DNA from 3 places in the Iodobacter fluviatilis genome. Region 1 is predicted to be linked to each of the others. Evidence: predicted binding sites of a transcription regulator. Region 1 holds the regulator's gene; each other region holds the start of a gene.
What was found. Region 1 encodes FNR, which switches genes on or off when oxygen is low (the NO sensors DNR and NnrR bind a similar motif). Its sites were predicted from a motif close to TTGATNNNNATCAA; they were not measured.

Region 1 (4,354 bases):
ACATCAGCAATAAATTAGGTAGAGTACCAAGCCCAAACGCCAGCATAATTAAACCGCCATGCAAAGGACTTGCACTGGCTAAAGCATTAAGTGACGCTGTATAGACCAAACCACAGGGCAGCCAGCCCCATAACGCACCTACAATTAAAGTGTCTAACCACCGTTTAACCGGCAAATACAGCCGCATAAACGGCTGTATTTTACCCCATAATGGCCGACCTGCTTTCTCTAAATGCAGGATCAATACTGACCATCCTGCCATATACGCGCCAAGCAAAATCAGTAATAAATTCGCAGCAATAAATAGAATGCTTTTAATCCCTTGCAAAGAAAGCAAGACAGGCAAAGAACCCAGCCCCCCCACCAATATGCCAATCAGGACATAGCCTAGGATGCGCCCTAAATTAAACCCTAAATGGTAATGCCAGCGGCGTCCAGCAGGCAGCTGCAGGCTAAAAGCCGTCACCACCCCACCACACATTCCAACACAATGCCCTCCGCCTAACAGTCCAGCCAAAAACAAGGCCAAAAGATCAAATTCAAGCAATTTATATCAACTTTGAATATCGCCCCGCAGGTGCCGCATGGCGTAAATAACGATCAAATATCATCGCAATAGAGCGAACTAGAAAACGCCCCTTAGCGCTAACCACAATAGAATCATCTAACACAGAAACTAAACCATCAGCTTGATATGGCGAAAGCAGGATTAACTCCTCCGAAAAATAACTTTTAAAATCAACAAAGTAAGATAATTCCAATGGCTGATAATTCAATTCAAACTGACACATTAATGATTGAATCACGGCAGCACGCAACAAATCATCGTGAGTTACGCTTAAGCCGCGCTCAACCGGCAAGTTATTTTGATCTAAAGCAGCATAATAAGAGATTAAATCCTTTGCATTTTGTGAATAACAACGCCCCACCTTACCAATAGCCGACACACCAAACGCCATTAAATCACAATCTGCATGCGTGGAATAACCCTGAAAATTACGATGCAAAGCACCACGACGCTGCGCGATGGCCAGTGCATCATTAGGCAACGCAAAGTGATCCATGCCGATGTAAACATAACCTGCGGCAAGTAACTGATTAACACTACTTTGTAAAATATCTAGTTTACCCTCTGCCGAGGGCAACTGCCCAGCATCAATGCGCCTTTGCGGCTTAAATCGCTCGGGTAAATGGGCGTAGCTATATAGGGCAATGCGGTCAGGCAAGAGGGTCAGCACTCTTTCTATCGTTTGAAACATCGTGGTTTGGCTTTGCAGCGGCAAACCGTAAATTAAATCGATGCTTACTGATTTAAAGCCATTAGCACGGGCTGCCTCAATCACAATGCGTGTTTCTTCTTCAGATTGCACACGGTTAACCGCCTGCTGAACGGCTAAATTAAAGTCTTGAATCCCCACACTCATTCGATTAAAGCCAATTTTACCCAATAAAGCCACGGTAGCTGCATTCACTTTACGTGGGTCTATTTCTATGGAGAATTCACCATCGGGCTTTAAATCAAAATGACTACGAATTCCTTCCATTAAACGAACCAATTGTGCATCGTTTAAGAACGTGGGCGTACCACCACCAAAATGCAATTGCGATACTCGGCCACGATTTGTTAATAATGCCGCCTGTATTTTTATCTCTTTCAGGAGATAATCTAAGTATTGATCAGCCTTTTCTTGATCCTTGGTAATGACTTTATTACAAGCGCAGTAATAGCAAATCGTATTGCAAAAAGGCAGATGAAAGTACAAGGATAATGGCTTAATGGCTGTGCCTGGCTGTTGCTTAGCGACACTCTTCTCATAGCTTTGAGCATCCATTGCAACAAATCGGTCCGCAGTGGGGTAGGATGTATACCTTGGCCCCTTGCCGCTGTGCTGGCTTATTAGATCACGATCAAAGTCAAGCGATTTTAATACAGTGGCATTATTTTGATGTAGCATATTTCATCCTTATGAACGCATGTGTGCAGCTTGCCCATATTCATTTCCCATAACCTTGATCGATATCAACACAGTCGCGAGAAAATACGTGCAACTGGTGATAACGAGTACATAGATTGAATGATCCCATGACCACAACACCTCACATTCCAGTCCGCGACCTAGGCCTTAAACATCTTCGCCAAAGCTGTGTGAACTGTAGCTTGCGGGAACTATGCCTACCTATTGGGCTTTCTGCCGATGAGATGCACGAACTGGACACGCTGATCACGCAAGCCAAACCCATTAAACGGGGCGAGGCGCTGTACCGTGCAGGTGAGCCTTTCCGCTCTCTATTTGCGATTCGACTGGGTTTTTTTAAAGCCAGCGTTATTTCAGAAGACGGACGTGAGCAGGTGACTGGGTTTCATATGACAGGCGAGCTAATGGGCATGGATGCGGTCAGTGCCGACTTACATACTTGCGATGCTATTGCCTTAGAAGATAGTGAAGTGTGTGAGTTACCGTTTACCGACATGGAAGAATTAAGCCGTCGCATCCCTGTCTTACAACATCACTTTTACAAACTAATGAGCCGCGAAATTGTTCGCGACCATGGCGTCATGCTTTTACTTGGCAATATGAAAGCCGAAGAGCGTATTGCTGCGTTTTTGCTAAATTTATCCCAGCGATTTGCCATCCGTGGTTATTCTGCCAGCAGCTTTCACTTGCGCATGACCCGTGAAGAAATTGGCAGTTATTTGGGACTTAAACTTGAGACGGTGAGCCGCTCACTCTCTAAATTCCAAGAAAATGGTTTGATTAAGGTGCAAAACCGCCTGATTGAAATCATTGATGCCCCCGCACTCAAACAATTAATCAACAATTGCCAACAATAAGCCACTATACCTATGACTCCATCTGGCCCAGTCCTTTTTTTAGCTCCTGCGGCTATTTTGGAGTCTTTGCAAGCCAGGCTAAATATTTTGTCAATACCGCAGCTCATGCTGCTTCCTATTAACATGCAATCGCAAATCCCCGTATTACCGTCTGGGGGGCTACTCCTTACCGCAGGCCACGCCAATTTTGAGCATTATTTACACAGCGCTCACTGGGCCAAAACAGAAGGCTGGCAACATATTGACCTTGCCTTAGTGGGCGAGCCTCAATGCGCAGCACATTTCGGCTGGATGTTGGCCGCCAGTGGCGAGCCAACGGCTTTAGCTTACGCAACCCCCTTACTAGACGTCCTCTCCCCCACTGGGCTGGGAAATTGGCTACACGCCGGAGGGCCGGGAGCTGCAAGTTTTTTAGCCCTCTTGCAACACATCATGCTGCAGCCGATCATTAAAAGCTGGGAAATTATTTTCCCTAATGGCAAGCCATCACCTAAGGCAGATTTAGGTAAACTAGCAGAACTACAAACAACTCAATGGCAAGCCATCCATCCACTCTGCCAGCAATACCTAGCCTTCAGCCAAGGGCGGACTCACCACGCTGCACATCCACAGCAAACCCCCTTCCAGCTACCTGCACATATCGAGCCTGCCGCCACACTAGCCCAGTTTTTGATGCAATTTGCACCCAAAGGGCAGTAATAACACGCCACCCTACGGGCAAAAAACGACCCGCATCCAGCAAAAACCCACTCAATTCACCGCAAAACGCAGCAAATATCAGCCATATTCACAAGCGAACTGACAAAACGTCCGCCAGCCGCTACAATTTACGGCTTCGTAAAGTCCGCCCAAGCGCTTAAGCATGCATGTTTTCAGAAGCGTATCCGACGCGCATCTCCCCCCTACGGCAATTACCATCGGTAATTTTGATGGTCTGCACGCGGGCCATGAAGCGATGTTGTCCGAATTAAAATCGGTTGCCCGTCAGCACGGGCTAAAAACCTGCGTACTCACTTTTGAGCCGCACCCACGTGAATTTTTTACGCCAGATGCCGCGCCGGCTCGCCTCACCAGCCTGCGCGAAAAGTTAGAGCTACTAAAAAGCCGTGATATTGATTATGTCATTGTGCAGCGATTTAACCGTGTATTTTCATCGTTAAGCGCACTGGATTTTAGAGATCAAATCCTAGCAAAAGACTTAAATGCTCGGCATGTCATTGTGGGCGATGATTTTTGCTTTGGTGCCAAGCGCGCAGGTGATTTTGCCCTGCTGCAAGGCAGCCCAGATTTTAGCGCCTGTAGCTTGGCCACCGTTGCCGATCAAGGCACGCGCATTTCTTCTACCGCGGTGCGCAATGCGTTGGCAGCGGGTGATATGGATTTAGCCATGAGCTATTTAGGTCGCCCTTACTCCATTGCAGGCCGCGTAGTCGATGGTGATAAAATTGGCCGCACCTTGGGCTTTCCAACCGCCAACATTCAAATCAAACACAATCGCCCGCCTTTATTTGGCATTTTTGT
Region 2 (4,354 bases), 690 kb from region 1:
GCGCTTAAACCGTGAAATTGCCGCCAATTCAGTGGTGACCTTTATGGCACAAGGCCGTGAGCAAGTAGAAGAAGCTTACGCTGGCGATATTATTGGCCTACCTAACCACGGCAATATCCAGATTGGTGATTCCTTCTCCGAAGGCGAGCTACTGGCTTTTACTGGGATTCCTTACTTTGCGCCAGAAATGTTCCGCATCGTACGCATTAAAAACCCACTAAAAGTAAAGCAGCTGCATAAAGGCTTGCAGCAGTTGGGGGAAGAAGGTGCGGTACAAGTATTTAAGCCACTGAATGGCTCTGACTTGATTTTAGGCGCAGTGGGTGTGCTGCAGTTTGAGGTTGTAGCCTCGCGCCTTGCCAATGAATACGGCGTAGAAGCGGTGTTTGAATCAACCACTATATACACCGCCCGTTGGGTCAGTTGCGATGATGAGAAGATGCTCGACGATTTTGAAGGGCAACTCATTAATAACTTAGGCCGCGATGCAGCAAATAGCCTTGCTTATTTAGCCACTAGTCGTGTGAATTTACAGCTCACTCAGGAGCGCTGGCCCAAAATAGTGTTTCATGCAACTAGGGAACATTCAGTTACCTTGTAAATATTCAAACCAACAGCGCCGTAATATGGCGCTGTTTTTTTTCGTAATTTGTGCTCTTTTTTTTGTAAAAAAAGTAGTTCACTTTATACAAACTACAAAAACAAGAATTTGATTTATATTAAGTTTTTGTTGAACGTATCAGACTACGATAGTTGCATGAACTAAGCAGAACAACATCTGCCTATCTATTAAGTGCACAAAAAAGTGCACGGCAACAGGGCCATGAGGCCTATAGGAGCATCAGCTATGAACGCACCAGAAAACCACCTAAAACTTGACGCGTGGCGTGGGTTTAAAACCGGCGAATGGCAAGATAAAGTCGACACTCGCGGCTTTATTCAGCTCAATTACACGCCTTATTTAGATGATGATAGCTTCCTTGCTGGCCCGACCGAACGCACCACTCAACTTTGGACCGAGCTATCTGCTCAGCTCAAAGAAGAACGTAAGCGTGGCGTATTAGAAGTATCTACCCATGTTGGCGCATCGATTACTGCGCACGGCCCTGGCTATATTAATAAAGATTTAGAAACCATCGTCGGTGTTCAAACCGACAAACCACTGCGTCGCGCCATTATGCCGAACGGCGGTTTACGCATGGTGCAAAACGGCCTTGAAGCCTACCACTTTGAAATGAACCCACAAATTGTAGATATCTTTACCAAATATCGTAAAGATCACAATATGGGCGTATTTGATGCTTACACACCAGAAATCATGGCTTGTCGTAGCTCAGGCGTCATTACCGGTCTGCCAGATTCATACGGCCGTGGCCGTATCATTGGTGACTATCGCCGCGTAGCACTTTACGGCGTTGATTTTTTGATCGTTGACAAAAAACGCGAAAAAACAGAGCTCAATGATGTTCCGTTTACTGAATCCGTAATCCGTCTGCGTGAAGAGTTGTCCGAGCAAATCAAAGCGCTGGGTGAACTCAAACAAATGGCTAAGTCTTATGGCTTTGATATTTCTAAGCCAGCCACTACCGCTCAAGAAGCCATCCAATGGCTGTACTTTGGCTACCTTGCTGCAACAAAAGAGCAAAACGGCGCGGCGATGTCGATTGGCCGTACTTCAACCTTCCTTGACGTTTATATCCAACGCGATTTGGTCGAAGGTCGCATTAACGAATCACAAGCCCAAGAATTGATTGACCATATGGTCATGAAATTGCGCATTATTCGCTTCTTGCGCACACCAGAATACGATGACCTATTCTCTGGCGACCCAACATGGGTAACCGAGTCTATTGGTGGTACAGGCCTTGATGGCCGCACTCTGGTCACCAAAACCAGCTTCCGCGTTCTGCATACCCTGTACAATCTTGGACCGGCTCCAGAGCCTAATCTGACTGTATTGTGGTCGACTTCTTTCCCGCAAGGTTTTAAAGAATTTTGCGCGAAAGTATCGATTGATACCTCAGCCATCCAGTACGAAAACGATGACTTGATGAATCCAAAATGGGGTGACGATTACGCCATCGCATGTTGTGTTTCAGCCATGGCCGTTGGCAAGCAAATGCAATTTTTTGGCGCACGGGTCAACCTTGCCAAAGCCATGCTCTATGCGATCAACGGTGGTGTGGACGAAAAAACCGGCAAAGTTGTGGCCAATGGTTTTGAGCCACTCAAAGGCGATGTACTCGATTACGATGAAGTAATGGCTAAATACGATGTGATGCTAGATTGGTTAGCAAAAACATACGTGACTGCGCTGAACTCGATCCATTACATGCACGATAAATACTCGTACGAGCGCATCGAAATGGCGCTGCACGATCGCGACATTCTGCGCACCATGGCTTGCGGTATTGCAGGTCTTTCAGTGGCTGCAGATTCACTTTCTGCCATCAAACACGCAAAAGTGAGCGTGGTCCGTAACGAAAAAGGTATTGCTGTCGATTACAAAATCGAAGGCGATTACCCTGCTTACGGTAACAACGATGATCGCGTGGATGATATTGCAGTTTGGCTGACAGAAACATTCATGAATAAGATCAAGGCTCAGCCTGTGTTCTATCGTGACTCAATGCCAACTCAATCGGTACTGACTATTACCTCTAATGTGGTTTACGGCAAGAAAACAGGTAACACCCCAGACGGCCGCCGCTCAGGCGCACCATTCTCCCCAGGTGCTAACCCAATGAATGGCCGTGACACCAATGGCTTTATCGCTGCGGGCTTCTCTGTATCGAAGATCCCATACGAAGCGGCTTTGGACGGGGTTTCTTGGACAGCCTCCATGACACCAGATGCCTTGGGTCACAACGCAGCAGATCGCGTTAAAACATTAGCGGCTTCGATCGACGGTTTGTTTGGGCCTCACGGCGAAGAATGTTCTACTTGCCTAGATAAAGATGCTGTTGATGAAACAATGGATCAACTGTTCCATCTAAACATGAATGTATTAAACCGTGACACTCTGCTCGATGCGATGGAACACCCAGAAAACTACCCACAGCTGACCGTGCGTGTTTCTGGCTACGCAGTGAACTTTGTGAAACTGACCCGTGAGCAGCAAATGGACGTGATCAGCCGCACATTCCACGGCAAGTGTTAAGAAGTAATGCTTTGTGATCTGTCAGCCCTGAGGGGCTGGCAGATTAATCCGAATCAAAAACTGACGAGCACACTCACCCAAGGAGTAGCCCATGGCACAACTATTTCACCTCAATATGAATGTATTAAACCAAGATACCTTGATTGACGCGATGGAAAATCCAGATAATTACCCACAACTCACCGTGCGTGTTTCTGGCTATGCAGTCAATTTCGTCAAGCTCACTCGTGAGCAGCAAATGGACGTGATTAGCCGTACTTTCCACGAAAAAACGTAAGCTTTTGCGCATTAGTGCGAAGTAGAACCACCCAAAACGGATCATTAAGCGCAGGCCTAATGATCCGTTTTAACGTAAAACAATAAAATAAGCCCCACTGGAAAAAACATGAAACCGACCAAGCCACTAGGGGAAATCATCCCGATCTCGTTTGATACCGAACATCATCAACAGGGATTTGTACACTCCATTGAAACCGGTGCAGCCGTTGATGGGCCCGGCATGCGCTTCGCCCTTTTTGTAAGCGGCTGCCAATTCCGCTGTCTGTATTGCCATAATCCAGACACATGGAAGCTGCATAACGGTAAAAGCTACACCGTTGAAGCAGTCATGACCGAGCTTAAAAAATATGCCAGCTTTTTGCGTATCGCAGGCGGGCTCACGATTTCCGGTGGCGAGCCTTTGATGCAAGCGCACTTTGTAGGCGAAATTTTCCGCCGCGCCAAGCAAGACCTGAAACTACACACGGCACTTGATACCCAAGGCTTTTTAGCCGCCCACCTCGATGATGCATGGTTTGATAATGTGGACTTAGTGTTGCTCGACATCAAACACAGCGATCCGGTCAAATACGAAGCCCTTACCAGCAAACCACTCCAACCCACGCTCGACTTTGCCGAGCGCTTACAAAAGATGGGCAAACCGGTCTGGGTTCGCTACGTACTGATCCCCGGCATCAGCGACGACTTTGCGGATGTAGAAAAACTGGCCGATTATCTACAGCCAATGAAAAACATCGAGCGCGTTGAAGTACTGCCCTTTCATAAAATGGGCGAAAGCAAATGGGCTGAGCTGGGCATGAAATACGAGCTAAGCGATACCTCCACTCCCCCCCCTGAGCTAGTAAAGCGTGTAAGAGAACAATTTAGGGCACGTGGAATATTTACCTGTTGATTGCAGGCTAGGGTCTGCCTAGT
Region 3 (4,354 bases), 450 kb from region 1:
GGGCGTATTGAGCACGATGATTACATGCCACTTTTTGCTCGTCCTTATAACCCAATGACGCGAGAGCCAGTACGCCACGTCATGGATGTGGGCGTGCGGGCGATTAATGCCATGCTCACAGTGGGGCGTGGTCAGCGTTTGGGTTTGTTTGCGGGCTCGGGTGTGGGTAAATCGGTGCTGCTCGGCATGATGGCGCGCTACACCACCGCCGACGTAGTGGTGGTGGGTTTGATTGGTGAGCGTGGGCGTGAGGTGAAAGATTTTATTGAGAATATTTTGGGTGACGAGGGCTTAAAGCGCTCGGTGGTGGTGGCGACTCCCGCCGATACGCCGCCCCTGCTACGTTTATACGGCGCTGCTTATGCCACTTCGATTGCCGAGTATTTTAGAAACCAGGGCAAGCATGTTTTGCTGATTATGGATTCGCTCACGCGTTACGCTATGGCGCAGCGGGAGATCGCTTTGGCTGTGGGTGAGCCACCAGCCACCAAAGGTTATCCAGCCTCGGTCTTTGCACGCTTGCCACAATTGGTAGAGCGAGCAGGGAATGCGGAAGAAGGCGGTGGCTCGATTACTGCCTTCTATACTGTGTTATCCGAAGGAGACGATCAGCAGGACCCGATTGCCGATAATGCACGGGCTATTTTAGATGGTCATTTTGTGCTGAGCCGTCAGTTGGCTGAAGCGGGGCATTATCCTGCTATTGATATTGAGGCATCGATTAGCCGTGTGATGAACGATATTATTTCTCCAGAAGAATTTGCAGTGGTGCGGCGCTTTAAATATCTTTACTCTCGCTATCAGCGCAGCCGTGATTTGATTAGCGTGGGCGCTTATGTACCGGGCTCTGATCCCGTTTTGGATGAAGCCATTCGACGTAATCCTAGCTTTGAGACTTTTTTGCAGCAAGGAATTAGCGAGTGCGAGCCCTATGATGCGGCTAGAATGAAGCTTTCACAGCTATTAATGTGAGCTAAGCAGGAGTTGTAGACGTGGCCCAGTTTCGGTTTGCTTTCTTATTAGAGCTGGCAATTGATGCACGTGAAGATGCGGCACGGCTAATGCAAGCTTCGCAGGCGCTGTGGTTGAGTGCCCAAGGTAAGCTGGATCAAATTGATCAATATCGGGTTGAATATCGAGCAAGATTGTTAAATAACGGCCAAGGTGGCATGGGTATTTCACAGTGGCGTGATTTTCAATTGTTTTTAGCCAAGCTCGATGATGTGGCATTGTCACAGCAGCAAGAGATTAATCGTTTACTCGCTGTTTATGAAAGTCAGCGTGATGTATGGCTGGAGTGTGAAAAAAAAGTAAAAGCATTTGAGGCTTTAAAAAAGCGTCATTTAAGCGCTGAAATGCAAAAAGAATTACGTAATGAGCAGCGTATGAATGATGAATTTAATACGCGACCAAGGGCCCGCTAGTTTGGAGATGAGTATCTCTTTGGCATGGCGCTTATCCACGCATAAACTGAGTCTAACTAAGGATAAGATGTGGATAAGTCAATTAGGTGGCTGATTTGTATAGATAAAAATAAGCCGCTTAATTTTTAATCAATTTTATTTTTAGCGCTAAAGCATAAAAAAGGTCGGCTTGTTTTAAATTGGCTAAGCCGACCGTTTTACTTAGTGCTTTGGGCTGCCTGCTGCAATTCTATCCATCACTGCAAACATGACGCCTGATACAACAAAAGTCAGGTGGATACCAATCAACCATGCCAGCTCGGTATGGTCTGTGGATTTTATATTCATAAATGCCTTGAGCAGATCAATGGCTGAAATCGCCACAATAGAACCAATCAACTTAAGTTTTAAATCTGCGTAGCTAACCTTGCCCATCCAGGAGGGCTTGTCCACCGATTGATGGGCAATATCAAGTTTAGAAATGAAATTCTCATAGCCACTAAAAATCACAATCAACAATAGATTGGCGACTAAAGTCACATCTACCATCCCTAAAATGGCAATGATTAAATTGCCATCCCCCGTAATCAGGGCGTTGAACATGCCTAAGAGTTCTTTGAGCATTTTAGCAAACAGCGCGACCACGCCCAAAATCAGCGCCAAATAAAAAGGTGCGAGCAGCCATCTGCTCTGAAAGATCACCTTTTCTAATAACTCTTCAATGCGTATTTTCATTTATAAATACTCCAAAAATAAGCAGTAATCATTGGGGTTGCTGTGGCACAAATCAAGGCTAGCATTGATGTTAGCAAGAAAAAACGCGTGCGTCATACCTTGGCTCGGAGAAGTTTGCATTGCTTCAAATCAAAGAACTTATTATAATTTCAGTAATTACTGAAATTTGGAATATTCCATGAATCTCTCACCAATCAACGAACGTTTTGTACTGCATTTTGGCGAAATGGGGAGTCGCTGGGGGGTCAATCGCACCGTGGGGCAAATGTACGCGCTGCTGTTTATTTCACCTAAGGCTTTAAATTCTGATGAAATTGCTGAGCAACTCGGGTTTTCTCGTTCCAATGTCAGCATGGGTATGAAGGAGCTACTGTCATGGAAGCTCTGCAAATTAGTGCATAAACCAGGTGATCGACGCGATTACTTTGAAACGCCCAAAGATGTCTGGGAAATTTTTAGATCATTAGTAGAAGAAAAACGTAAGCGCGAGATCGAGCCAACGCTCACTTTGCTACGCGATGCCTTGATGGACGAGGCAACTTCAGAAGCGGATAAACACGCACAACAGCGTATGCGCGAAATGCACGAGTTGATTGAGCTGGCCACGGGTTGGTTTGATGAAGTGCAGCATTTATCTCCTGAAACCTTAGAAAGCCTGATGCGATTAGGTTCAAAAGTACAAAAAGTATTGAGTTTCGCAGGGCATTTACGCCCTGGTGGGCGTGGAGAGTAAATGATGCGAATCAACAAGTGTTTACCTTTGTGGCAGGAAATTACCGTGGTGCTGCTGATAAAGATGGCCTTGTTATTTGTCATCTGGAAATGCTTTTTTTCTGAGCCAGTGGCCAAGCATATGTTGGTGCCACAACCCATGGTGGCGGAGCGATTTCTTGGTACTGCATCTAGCCCATTGACGAAGTAACACAACGCCAGCTGTAGCATTAACTATCTATAAAGGATTTTTTATGATTCCCGCCGCTGAAGTGGTGGAATTGTCGCGCATGCAATTTGGTTTAACCGCGATGTTTCATTTTTTATTTGTACCACTCACCATGGGGCTTTCGTGGATTTTAGTGATCTCAGAAGCCGCATACGTCATGACGGGCAAAGTCATTTACAAAGATATGACGCGTTTTTGGGGAAAGTTATTTGGCATTAACTTTGCCATGGGCGTCACCACCGGTTTAACGTTGGAATTTCAATTTGGTACCAACTGGGCTTATTACTCGCATTATGTGGGCGATATCTTTGGTGTACCTCTCGCTATTGAAGGCATGATGGCCTTTTTTTTAGAATCTACCTTTGTGGGTTTATTCTTTTTTGGCTGGGATAGACTATCTAAGGTGCAGCACTTAGGAATTACATTCTTAGTGGCATTGGGTTCTAATTTATCGGCCATGTGGATTCTCATTGCCAATGGCTGGATGCAAAACCCAGTAGGTGCAGAGTTTAATTACATCACCATGCGTATGGAGTTAGTGAGCCTTGCCGAGGTGTTCTTTAACCCAGTGGCCCAAGTTAAGTTTGTACATACGGTGGCGGCGGGTTATGTGGCTGCTTCAATGTTTGTATTGGGTGTTTCAAGCTGGTACTTATTAAAAGCTAGAGATACCGGATTTGCATTGCGCTCATTCGCTATTGCATCCGCTTTTGGTCTTGCTTCTATTTTATCCGTGATTGTTTTAGGCGATGAATCCGGCTACACCACGGGTGAGGTGCAAAAAGTAAAATTGGCCGCAATGGAAGGCCAATGGGATACCCACCCCGCACCAGCACCGCTCACGCTATTTGGTATTCCTAATCAAAAAGAAGAGCGCACGGATTATGAAGTGAGCATTCCTTATGCGCTGGGCTTAATTGCCACTCGTTCTACCACCGAGGAAGTCACGGGCATTAAAGACTTAAAAATTGAATACGAGCAAAGAATCATCAGCGGGATACAAGCCTATGGCGCATTAACGCGTTTAAAAGCGGGGGACAAATCAGCACATGATTTATTTGAAGCTCATAAGGCTGACTTAGGTTTTGGTTTATTGCTGAAGAAATACACTCGCAATGTGGTTGATGCAACGCCCGCGCAGATTAAAGCGGCAGCTGCGGATACGATTCCTAATGTAGCGCCAATCTTTTGGTCTTTCCGGATTATGGTGGGGTTAGGGATGCTGTTTCTGTTTATTTTTAGTTTGTCGTTTTATTTCTTGGCACGCCGCAATCTT

Region 2: a site for FNR is predicted at 710-723, ahead of pflB (formate C-acetyltransferase). Genes of this name have one in related genera too.
Region 3: a site for FNR is predicted at 2,258-2,271, ahead of C1H71_RS15320 (GbsR/MarR family transcriptional regulator). Genes of this name have one in related genera too.

Annotation. Positions count from the first base shown of each region.
Region 1 covers NZ_CP025781.1:3,894,735-3,899,088, reverse strand. Annotated here, with positions in the region: gene C1H71_RS17330 (sulfite exporter TauE/SafE family protein) at 1-517, opposite strand, end outside; gene hemN (oxygen-independent coproporphyrinogen III oxidase) at 549-1,955, opposite strand; gene fnr (fumarate/nitrate reduction transcriptional regulator Fnr) at 2,084-2,833, shown strand; gene C1H71_RS17315 (hypothetical protein) at 2,939-3,532, shown strand; gene C1H71_RS17310 (bifunctional riboflavin kinase/FAD synthetase) at 3,696-4,354, shown strand, end outside.
Region 2 covers NZ_CP025781.1:144,058-148,411, forward strand. Annotated here, with positions in the region: gene C1H71_RS00695 (peptide chain release factor 3) at 1-601, shown strand, start outside; gene pflB (formate C-acetyltransferase) at 848-3,160, shown strand; gene C1H71_RS00705 (glycine radical domain-containing protein) at 3,252-3,437, shown strand; gene pflA (pyruvate formate-lyase-activating protein) at 3,546-4,331, shown strand.
Region 3 covers NZ_CP025781.1:3,445,764-3,450,117, forward strand. Annotated here, with positions in the region: gene fliI (flagellar protein export ATPase FliI) at 1-972, shown strand, start outside; gene fliJ (flagellar export protein FliJ) at 993-1,424, shown strand; gene C1H71_RS15315 (TIGR00645 family protein) at 1,626-2,138, opposite strand; gene C1H71_RS15320 (GbsR/MarR family transcriptional regulator) at 2,317-2,871, shown strand; gene cydP (cytochrome oxidase putative small subunit CydP) at 2,872-3,060, shown strand; gene C1H71_RS15330 (cytochrome ubiquinol oxidase subunit I) at 3,104-4,354, shown strand, end outside.